DNA from 2 places in the Bacillus sp. GW823-FHT06B01 genome. Region 2 is predicted to be linked to the other one. Evidence: riboswitches for the same ligand, from Rfam matches in the RefSeq annotation. Region 2 holds a riboswitch; the other holds the start of a gene.
What was found. A riboswitch is a leader RNA that binds a small molecule or an ion and turns the genes downstream of it on or off. The one in region 2 is predicted to bind S-adenosylmethionine.
Positions count from the first base shown of each region.

Region 1: linked by a shared signal. The riboswitch ahead of AC1Q8N_RS27265 (MetQ/NlpA family ABC transporter substrate-binding protein) and the one ahead of AC1Q8N_RS03235 (ECF-type riboflavin transporter substrate-binding protein) in region 2 are both predicted to bind S-adenosylmethionine.

Region 1 is NZ_JBXAHR010000009.1:79,545-84,446, reverse strand. It holds gene AC1Q8N_RS27280 (SDR family oxidoreductase) at 1-214, shown strand, start outside; gene AC1Q8N_RS27275 (methionine ABC transporter permease) at 252-920, opposite strand; gene AC1Q8N_RS27270 (methionine ABC transporter ATP-binding protein) at 895-1,935, opposite strand; gene AC1Q8N_RS27265 (MetQ/NlpA family ABC transporter substrate-binding protein) at 1,948-2,760, opposite strand; SAM riboswitch class I at 2,846-2,960, opposite strand; gene AC1Q8N_RS27260 (NAD(P)-dependent alcohol dehydrogenase) at 3,041-3,949, opposite strand; gene AC1Q8N_RS27255 (hypothetical protein) at 4,104-4,868, shown strand.
Region 2 is NZ_JBXAHR010000001.1:599,548-604,449, reverse strand. It holds gene AC1Q8N_RS03250 (peptidoglycan D,D-transpeptidase FtsI family protein) at 1-305, shown strand, start outside; gene AC1Q8N_RS03245 (macrolide family glycosyltransferase) at 642-1,820, shown strand; gene AC1Q8N_RS03240 (aspartate/glutamate racemase family protein) at 1,870-2,550, opposite strand; SAM riboswitch class I at 2,704-2,819, shown strand; gene AC1Q8N_RS03235 (ECF-type riboflavin transporter substrate-binding protein) at 2,958-3,506, shown strand; gene AC1Q8N_RS03230 (ABC transporter ATP-binding protein) at 3,517-4,902, shown strand, end outside.

The DNA.
Region 1 (4,902 bases), on a different contig from region 2:
CCACCTAGGTATAACAGTGAATGCAATTAATCCAGGTCCAACTAGTACAGGCTGGATGACTGAAGAGATAAAGCAAGGATTAAAGCCGATGTTTCCTTTTGGTAGAATTGGTGAGCCGAGGGACGCGGCAAGACTCATTAAGTTTTTAGTAAGTGAAGAAGCAGAATGGATTACTGGACAAGTTATTCATTCTGAAGGTGGATTTAAAAGGTAAAAAGAAGGTATCTCACCCTAGTGAGATACCTTCTTTTTTAATCTTTCTTCAATCTTCGTGCAACACCGTTCCCTAAAGATTGTAGCCCTTGAACGAGGATAATTAAAATAAAGACAGTTGCATACATTACTTCCGGTTCGTAGCGTAAATGTCCGAATCGATATGCTAAATCACCAAGACCGCCAGCACCTACAAGTCCAGCCATTGCTGTTGCACCGATTAAACCAATCGTTGCAATTGTTAATCCAAGTACAAGGGAGGGACGAGCTTCTTTCACCATAACGTGCCAAATGATTTTTATAGTAGAAATGCCCATCGCTTGGTAAGCTTCAATAACACCACGATCTACTTCTAATAAAGCTGTCTCCATTAATCGTGCAATATAAGGAGCTGTGAATACGACAAGTGGTACGATAACACCTTGCACACCAATGGAGGTTCCCATTAGAAACTTTGTAAAAGGTAAAATGAAGAATAATAGAATGATAAATGGAAGAGAGCGAATTATATTAATAACGGTATTAAGAATAGGATAAATAATTTTATTTTCATGCTGTCCACCAGGTCGCGTTAAAACAAGTGTAACGCCAAGTGGTAATGCAATAAGGATAGAGATAAATAGTGAAATAGATGTCATTTGAAATGTTTGAATGGTTGCTTCCCATATGACTTTACCCCATTCATCCAAAAAGGATTTGTTTCCCATAGTCTGTTCTACCTCCTTCTACAATGATCCCTTGCTCTTGTAAAAATGATAAAGCGCGGTCTACTTCAGTTTTTTCACCTTGCATATGAATAATCAGTTTCCCGTATGCTTCATGTTTTAACTGCGTAATATTACCGGATAAAATATTCGGATACACTTGAAAGCGTTTTGTAGCGATAGCTAACGCTGGTTCGCCAGAAGAGGTTCCTATAAATGAAAGTGTTACGATTTCTCCGGTTCTTTGAAGTTCTTTTTGTACTTCTTCTGGAATTTTAGCTGCAAATGCACTGTTTACGAATTTCTTCGTTGTTGTATGCTGTGGGTTTGTGAAGATATCCTTCACAGTCCCGCTTTCAACTACTGCTCCATGTTCCATAACAGCAACTCGGTCACATATACGCTGGATAACATTCATTTCATGTGTAATTAATAAAATTGTGATCCCGATTTCTTCATTAATCTTTAATAATAGGTCGAGAATAGATTCAGTTGTTTCTGGATCCAAAGCACTCGTTGCTTCGTCGCTTAATAACACTTCCGGTTCATGTGATAGTGCACGTGCAATGGCAACACGTTGCTTCTGGCCGCCAGAAAGTTCGCTCGGATATGCATCTTTTCGGTTAAAAAGATCGACAATACGTAAATACTTTTCTACCCTTTTTTCAATTTCATTTTTGGGAAGACCAGATAGACGTAACGGTAATGCGATATTTTCATAAACTGTCACAGTTTTAAGTAAGTTGAATCCTTGAAAAATCATTCCGATTTTTTGTCTCGATTTTGCTAGTTCTTTTGCTGATAAAGTTGTTAAGTCTTGGCCGTTTACAATGATATTTCCTGTCGTTGGTTTTTCTAATAAATTTACACATCGAATTAATGTACTTTTACCAGCGCCACTATATCCAATGATTCCAAATAATTCGCCCTTTTTTACTTGAAGGGAAGTAGGTTTAAGAGCTTCTACATTCCCTTTTTTTGTTGTAAATACTTTGGATACATTTTTTAATTCAATCATTATCGTCAGCTCCTACCAAGATGGTAAAACTGAACCATCAAATTTTTTCTCGATAAATTCTTTTACTTCTTTAGATTGATAAGCTTTCTTTAATTTATTTACAACAGCATCATCTTTATTTTCAGTACGAACAACGACCCAGTTTACATATGGTGAATCTTTTCCTTCACGGAAAATAGAATCTTTCGCAGGGCTTAATTTTGCACCTAATGCAAAGTTTGTATTAATTGCAGCTGCTTTCACTTCACTTAGTTGTGTCAGTAATTGAGATGCCTCTAATTCAACAATCTTTAAATTTTTTGGATTTTCAATTACATCTTTCGCAGTCGCTTTTTCTGTAGCCTTTGGATCCACTTTTAAAACGCCTGCTTTTTCAAATAGCTTTAAAGCTCGAAGTTCATTCGTTGGATCATTTGGTACAGCGATTGCATCGCCCTCTTTTAAGTCTTTTACATCTTTTATGTCTTTAGAATATACGCCCATAGGGAATGTTACTGTTGAAAATACTTCAGTTAATTTCATATTACGTTCCGCTTTAAATACGTCTAAATATGATTTCGTTTGATAGCTATTTACATCGAGGCTTTTTTCATCTAAAGATACGTTCGGTGCTACATAATCATTAAATACTTTTACATCAATCTCGAGTCCGTCTTTTGCTGCCACTTCTTTTACCTTTTCAAAAATTTGTTCATGTGGTCCGCCAGTTACACCGACAGTAATCTTTTTCTCATCTAATGCTTTTACCTCTTTATCAGAATTAGCACCACATGCACCTAACAATAATACCGCTCCACTTACAATGCTCAATAATACTTTTCTCATCTATAGTTCCCCCTTCATATACGTTCCAAAATAAAAAGCACCTCTCAAAAATAAGAGAGGTGCCGAATAGATAAAATAGGTTCCTCTCTTATCTTCCAAAACGAAAACTCGTTTTGCAGGAATTAGCACCTTAGCTTATACGTCATAAGCTCGGTTGCCGGGCATCATCGGGCCAGTCCCTCCGCCACTCTTGATAAGAGTATGTGTATGTAGTTTTTTAATATGGTACTAATAGTAAATCTTACAAAAAGAATTGTCAATGTTATTTTCTGAATATATTTTATTTTAAGGTAATAGAAACGTTACCTTTCTTATGTCCCTTTTCCACATACATATGAGCTTCAGCAATTTCTTCTAATCGGTAAGTTCTATCAATAACAGGTTTTAAATGTTCTGTTTCAGTTAGTTCTTTTAGTAGAATCATATCCTCTTTACTTACCTTTGCCATCATTCCATTAACAGATACATATTTTCCATTGGGTGTTAATGCATTTGTACAAAGGGATTTTTTATACTTTCCAACTGCATCAAATATAATATCGTAGCGCTCGCGCCTCTTAGTAAAATCTTCTTTCGTATAATCAATTACTTTATCAGCTCCTAAAGATTGAACGAGTTCAAAATTTGAATTACTACAAACACCCGTAACGGTTGCGCCGAAATATTTAGCAAGTTGTACAGCAGCTGTTCCTACCGATCCTGAGGCACCATATATGAGCACTTGTTGCCCTTTTTTTATACGACCCTTTCTCAGGAAATGTAATGCTGAAGTTCCACCAAAAGGAATAACTGCCGCTTCTTCATACGTCACATTGGTAGGTTTTAATGTTATTAATCCACTTTCATGTACGCATGTGTACTCGGCATAACCACCGAGGTTTAGTTCTGTTAATGCAAAGATAGAATCTCCTTTTTTAAATTGGGTTACATCTGTTCCTATTTCTTCGATTTCACCGGATAACTCTACGCCAAGTATAGGTTTTCTCGGTTTTCTGAAACCTAATATGATCCGCATAGGAATCCAAAATAAGAGGGGACTATTAAAACCGCGTATTCTACAATCTCCAGTCGATACACTTGTTGCGTGAATTTTAATTAATACTTCGTTCTTTTTAGGTGTAGGTTTCTCTATATTTTGAAGCTGAAGAACGTTAGGTGGTCCATATTTTGTGCAAATCATTGCTTTCATAATAACCTCCCGAATTTCGTTGTTTTTATTTACATCATATTTAAACCTTTCATCAAACATGTTGTTATTTAGAGCTGAATTTAAATAATGACATTGGAAATCATATAGATTTAAAAGATGAAAAAGTGGTATTATTTGGTAAAGGGGGATTTTTATGAAGAAAATTATAGTAGCTTCTAGTTTATTACTTACAATTGGTTTAGGGGTAGGGTGTAGTAGTGATAAAGTATCGAAGACGGGTGAACCCAAAACGGCATCAGTAAAGAAAGAGAAGGATTTAGCCGCAAAAGATATTTTTAATAAGGCGTATGAGAACTTAAAAAATGAAGAGTATGTAACGGTGATGCAGGATATGGACATAAAGGCTGATGGACAAGAACTGAGTATAATGAAGGCTAAAATACAAATAGAGCTGAAAACAAAGAGTTCTCGTGCTGAAATGAATGTTTCGGGTACGGATATTATCATTTATGGTGTAAATGATAAAATTGTTGGTCAAGTGAAGAATCCTAATACAGGTGAAGTTATATCTATACCAGAAGAGAAATTAAATATTAGTGGGATGAATGCAGCCAAGAGTGTGAAAGAGAATGTAGAAATCCCACCAGAAATTGTACAAAAAATGAAGATGGAAAAAAGTGGAGACAAATATAAATTAAAGGTCAGGTTAAAAGGAAAAGATGCAGAGAGTATTTTAGGTAGTATAGGTGAAACGCAGAAGAAAGCATTAGAAGCACAAAATGCAAAGGTAGAAGAGATAGATGCAGAATATATGATCACAAAAGATTTTAAATATGAATCATTAAAATTGGATATAGTTGTGAGTAGAAATAGTAAGGAGAAAGCAAAAATTATGACGGATATAAAATATACATCATATGAAAAATTTGATCCCATACAGTTGCCAGTAACGAATTAATTGATTTGAAGAGAGATGCCTAAAAGAGTAAGGG
Region 2 (4,902 bases):
TCCAAAAAGCATCTTATAAGCCAGCAGGTAAAACAGGGACAGCACAGACAGTATACGGTGGAGAAAGTGATATTGGAAGAAATGAAAAAGGTGAGCGAAGAGAATGTTATAATTTAACGTTAGCAGGATATGCCCCGTATGATAATCCTGAAGTAGCATTCTCTGTAGTTGTGCCGTGGGTTATTAATGATAAATCTGGTATTAACTCTGATATTGGAAAAGAAGTTTTAGATGCTTATTTTGAACTGAAAAATAAGAGATTGACTGGAGAAACTATAAAAATAGATAGCTCTCAAGAAGGTTAAAACATATAAAATAGTACAGAAACTAGAGTCGACTTATTTAGAAATAGGTTCAAAATGGGTGATAAAGAGGTAAAATCATTCTATCAATTATTCACATTTTATAAAATAAATCATATATTGATAGCATAGGACAAGCTGAAAAGCTTATTCTAACCTCACAGAACACTCCTTATCACGGTTTGGCATCTACTTATGTAGATGCCTTTTTTAATTTAATCACTAACAATTATTTATCAACCTAAAGTAGCAAGCGTATTAGGACTATTAGGTGAAGATTGACGGTAATAATTACAGTATGCTTAATAAGCGAATTGAAATGTAAGGAGTGAGAAATAAGTGCTAAATATTTTAGTGGTTAATTTTCCAGCGGAGGGACATGTAAATCCTACATTAAGTTTAGTCAAAGCCTATACTGAACGAGGTGATCACGTACATTATATTACGACAGAACAATTTAAAGGCAGAATTGAAGATTTGGGAGCTACTGTATATACACATCCAGATTTATTAAAGGAGATTTCTATTGATTCTGAAACTCCAGATGGGCTGAATTCTTTCTTTCGTGTACATGTTCAAACTTCTTTATATATATTAGAAATTACGAAACAATTATGTGAAAACATACATTTTGATTTCGTAATTTATGATATATTTGGCGCTGGAGAGTTAGTAAAGGAGTATTTACAAATTCTAGGCATAGTTTCTTCTCCTATATTTTTAATTCCTCCAAATTTTTTGGAAACATTACCTTTTCATCCAAATGCAGAAATACCATACCAACCTGATAAAATTTCTGAACAGTTACTATATCAAATGGAACATGAATTTGGAGTAACACCTAAAAATAATCTTCAATTTATGCATAACAAGGGAGATATTACTCTTGTGTACACAAGTCGCTATTTTCAACCTAATAGCGATTTATTTGGAAGAAATAACATTTTTATTGGACCGAGTATTTCAAAGCGTAAAACAAATGTACAGTTTCCATTTGAATTACTTAAAGATAAGAAAGTTATTTATATTTCAATGGGGACACTGCTTGAAGGACTTGAACCATTCTTTAATACTTGCATTGATACTTTCTCGGATTTTGATGGAATAGTTGTAATGGCAATTGGTGATAGAAATGATCGTTCAAAAATTAAGAAAGCGCCAGACAATTTTATAATTGCTTCATACGTACCCCAATCAGAAATATTAAGTGAAGCAGATGTTTTCATTACACATGGTGGTATGAATAGCGTACACGATGCCATTTATTTTAATGTCCCATTTGTTATAATTCCACACGATAAAGACCAGCCAATGATAGCGCAAAGATTAACTGAACTTGAAGCCGCACATCGGTTATTGAAAGAGAATGTTAATGTGCAAACTTTAAATGAAGCGGTAACAGACGTTCTTTCAAATGAAAAATATAAACATGGTATACGAAAACTGAATGATAGTTTTTTAGAATGTGGTGGTACTAAAGAAGCAATTGCAGTGATTACATCTCTTTTAAATAAATAGTTTAGACAATATAAAAGCATAGAGGCACTACCTTTATGCTTTTATATTATTATACTGCAAACTGCACAGCAGTATTTGCATGTAAAAAAGCGGTATCAAAAACAGGTACAGTAAGGTCGTTTTGGGAAATGAGCAATGGTATTTCAGTGCAGCCTAGCAATATACCTTCTGCGCCATTTTGAATTAATGAGTTTGTAATTTGTAATAGCTTTTCTTTTGATGTTTCTGAAATAATTCCTTTACTTAATTCATTTAAAATAACATGATGAATAAAATTTCTTTCCTCTTTATTTGGAATAATTGTCTCAATGTTATAGTTCGCTAGACGTGATTTATAGAAGTCTTGTTCCATCGTTTGTTTCGTACCTAATAGTCCGATCCGTTTTATATTCTGCTCTACCATTTCTTTAGCACTTACATCACCAATATGAAGAAGTGGAATAGATATTGCCTGTTCTACTTCTTCAGCAAATAAATGGACCGTATTGGAACACATTAATAAACATTCAGCCCCGGACTTTTCAACCTTTTTTGCAACTGTGACTAATTCGTTTTTCACTTCTTCGTATTGATGATTTTGTAATAAAGTAGTTACTTCACCAAAGTCCATGCTATATAAAACAAGCTTCGCATTTTGATCGTATTGAGAGAGTGTAAGTGTATTAATATGTTTATAGTATAACGATGTAGATTCCCAACTTAGTCCACCAATTAAACCGATTACTTTCATCGTACATTCCTCCCGTTACTATTTTGAATTCATTATTTCATAATTCCGATAAGAATACAATGATTTAAATGTACCGTTAAACGAAAAATAAAAATAATTAGAAAAGTGTTGAAATTTACACTTATTAATGCCATAATACGAATTACAAATTAATACTTATCCAGAGAGGTGGAGGGAACGGCCCTATGAAACCTCAGCAACCCCTATATAACTTTATAGGAAGGTGCTAATTCCGCAGAGGACACGACGTGTTTTTTGGAAGATAAGAGGATTCTTGAACGTGAAGAAAATGACCTCTTATGTAAGGGGTCATTTTTTGTTGTATAGAAAGGGAGTGTCGATGCATAATTCATTTTCAAAATAAATATAGAGTAATAAAAGTTGACTAATACGGGAGGGGAATTGTAATGAACAAATTATCAACAAAGTTAGTAGTAGCAATCGGAATTGGAGCAGCATTATACGGGATATTAGGACTTTGGGGATTTTCTATTGCACCAAATACATTTATTAAACCTGCATTAGCTATTTTAACCGTTTTTGGAGCGTTATTTGGTCCAGTGGCAGGACTGTTAATAGGACTTATCGGTCATACCGTAACAGATACAATCGCTGGATGGGGTATTTGGTGGGGGTGGGTTATTAGTTCAGGCATTATCGGCTTTGCAATGGGACTCATTCAAAAAAGAGTTAGCTTTAGTGTGAAAAACGGGACGTATAATAAGCGGGATATTTCTTATTTAGCCATTACTGGGTTAATTGGTATTGTCATTGCTATTATATTTGCTGGGGCATTCGATGTTATTGTGATGGGAGAACCATTTGACAAAATTGTTATACAAGTATTAGGAGCGACAATTGCGGATGTTATTGTATTTTTAGTTCTTGGATTGCCAATTACAATAGGTCTAGCTAAATCTAATAAGAAACATACACATTTAAAAATTGAAAAGTAGGGATGTTAACATGCAACCAATCATTTCTTTTGAACAATTCAGTTTTCAATATGAACATGCTGCGCAGCCTACTGTAAAAGACATTACATTTCATATATACCCTGGAGAAAAAGTACTAATTGCTGGACGAAGTGGTTCAGGGAAGTCAACGTTAGCTCATTGTATAAATGGGCTAATCCCCTTTTCTTATGAAGGGATTAATACTGGTAATATTTTAATTGCCGGAAAAGACCCGAGGAAAGAGAGTGTTTTTGAACTAAGTAAACAGGTAGGCACAATTTTGCAAGATCAAGATGCTCAATTTATTGGTCTTACAGTAGAAGAGGATGTAGCTTTTTATTTAGAAAATGAATGTGTAAATCAAGATGATATGAAAAAGATTGTTTCGAACTCATTAAAAAAGGTAAAGATGCATGCTTTTCATAAACAAAGTCCACATGAATTATCAGGAGGGCAAAAACAAACTGTTTCTTTAGCAGGTTTGTTAACAACAAATGCTGATATATTATTGTTCGATGAACCGTTAGCAAATTTAGATTCAGCAAGTAGTTTACATACAATAGAACTTATTAAAGGCATACATAAACAATATAATAAAACAATTGTAATTATTGAACATCGAATAGAAGAAATGTTAAACCTGGATTTAGATAAAATCATTTTAATGAATGAAGGGGAAATTGTTGCGATAGGGACACCAGAAGAGATTTTAGCGTCAAATATATTACCATCTATCGGCTTAAGAGAGCCTATGTACGTAGAAGTATTAAAGAAATTGCAGTTTGATGGTAATAATGACGTAATATACTACCCACTTGAAAATCTTCAAAGGGAAAGTGTTCGTAGCGTAATAAATGAGTGGATGGAGAAGCAAGTTTCTTGTAAAGGTACTCCTACAAAAAAAGAATTATTGAAAGTAGAGAATTTATCATTCTCCTATCCTAATAAACAAAAAGTATTGGACAATGTAAATTTCTCCATATATGAAGGTGAAATTGTAGCACTTTTGGGCCATAATGGAGCCGGGAAATCAACATTAGCTCATAGTCTTATAGGCATAAACAAAACAAAAAATGATAGGATTATATTTGATGAAGTAAATATCAATTCTTGGTCTATTCGTAAACGTGGTGAGGTTATATGTTATGTGATGCAAAATCCAAATCATATGATTACACAACCTACTGTTATAGAAGAGGTTTCATTTTCATTAAAATTAAAAAAGTTTTCAAAGGAAGAAATTAAGCTTAGAGCGGAAGAAACATTAAAACTTTGTGGTTTGTATCCATTTCGAAATTGGCCAATTCAGGCATTAAGTTATGGACAAAAGAAGAGAGTAACGATTGCATCTGTACTAATAGCAAATCCGAAACTTATCATATTAGATGAACCGACA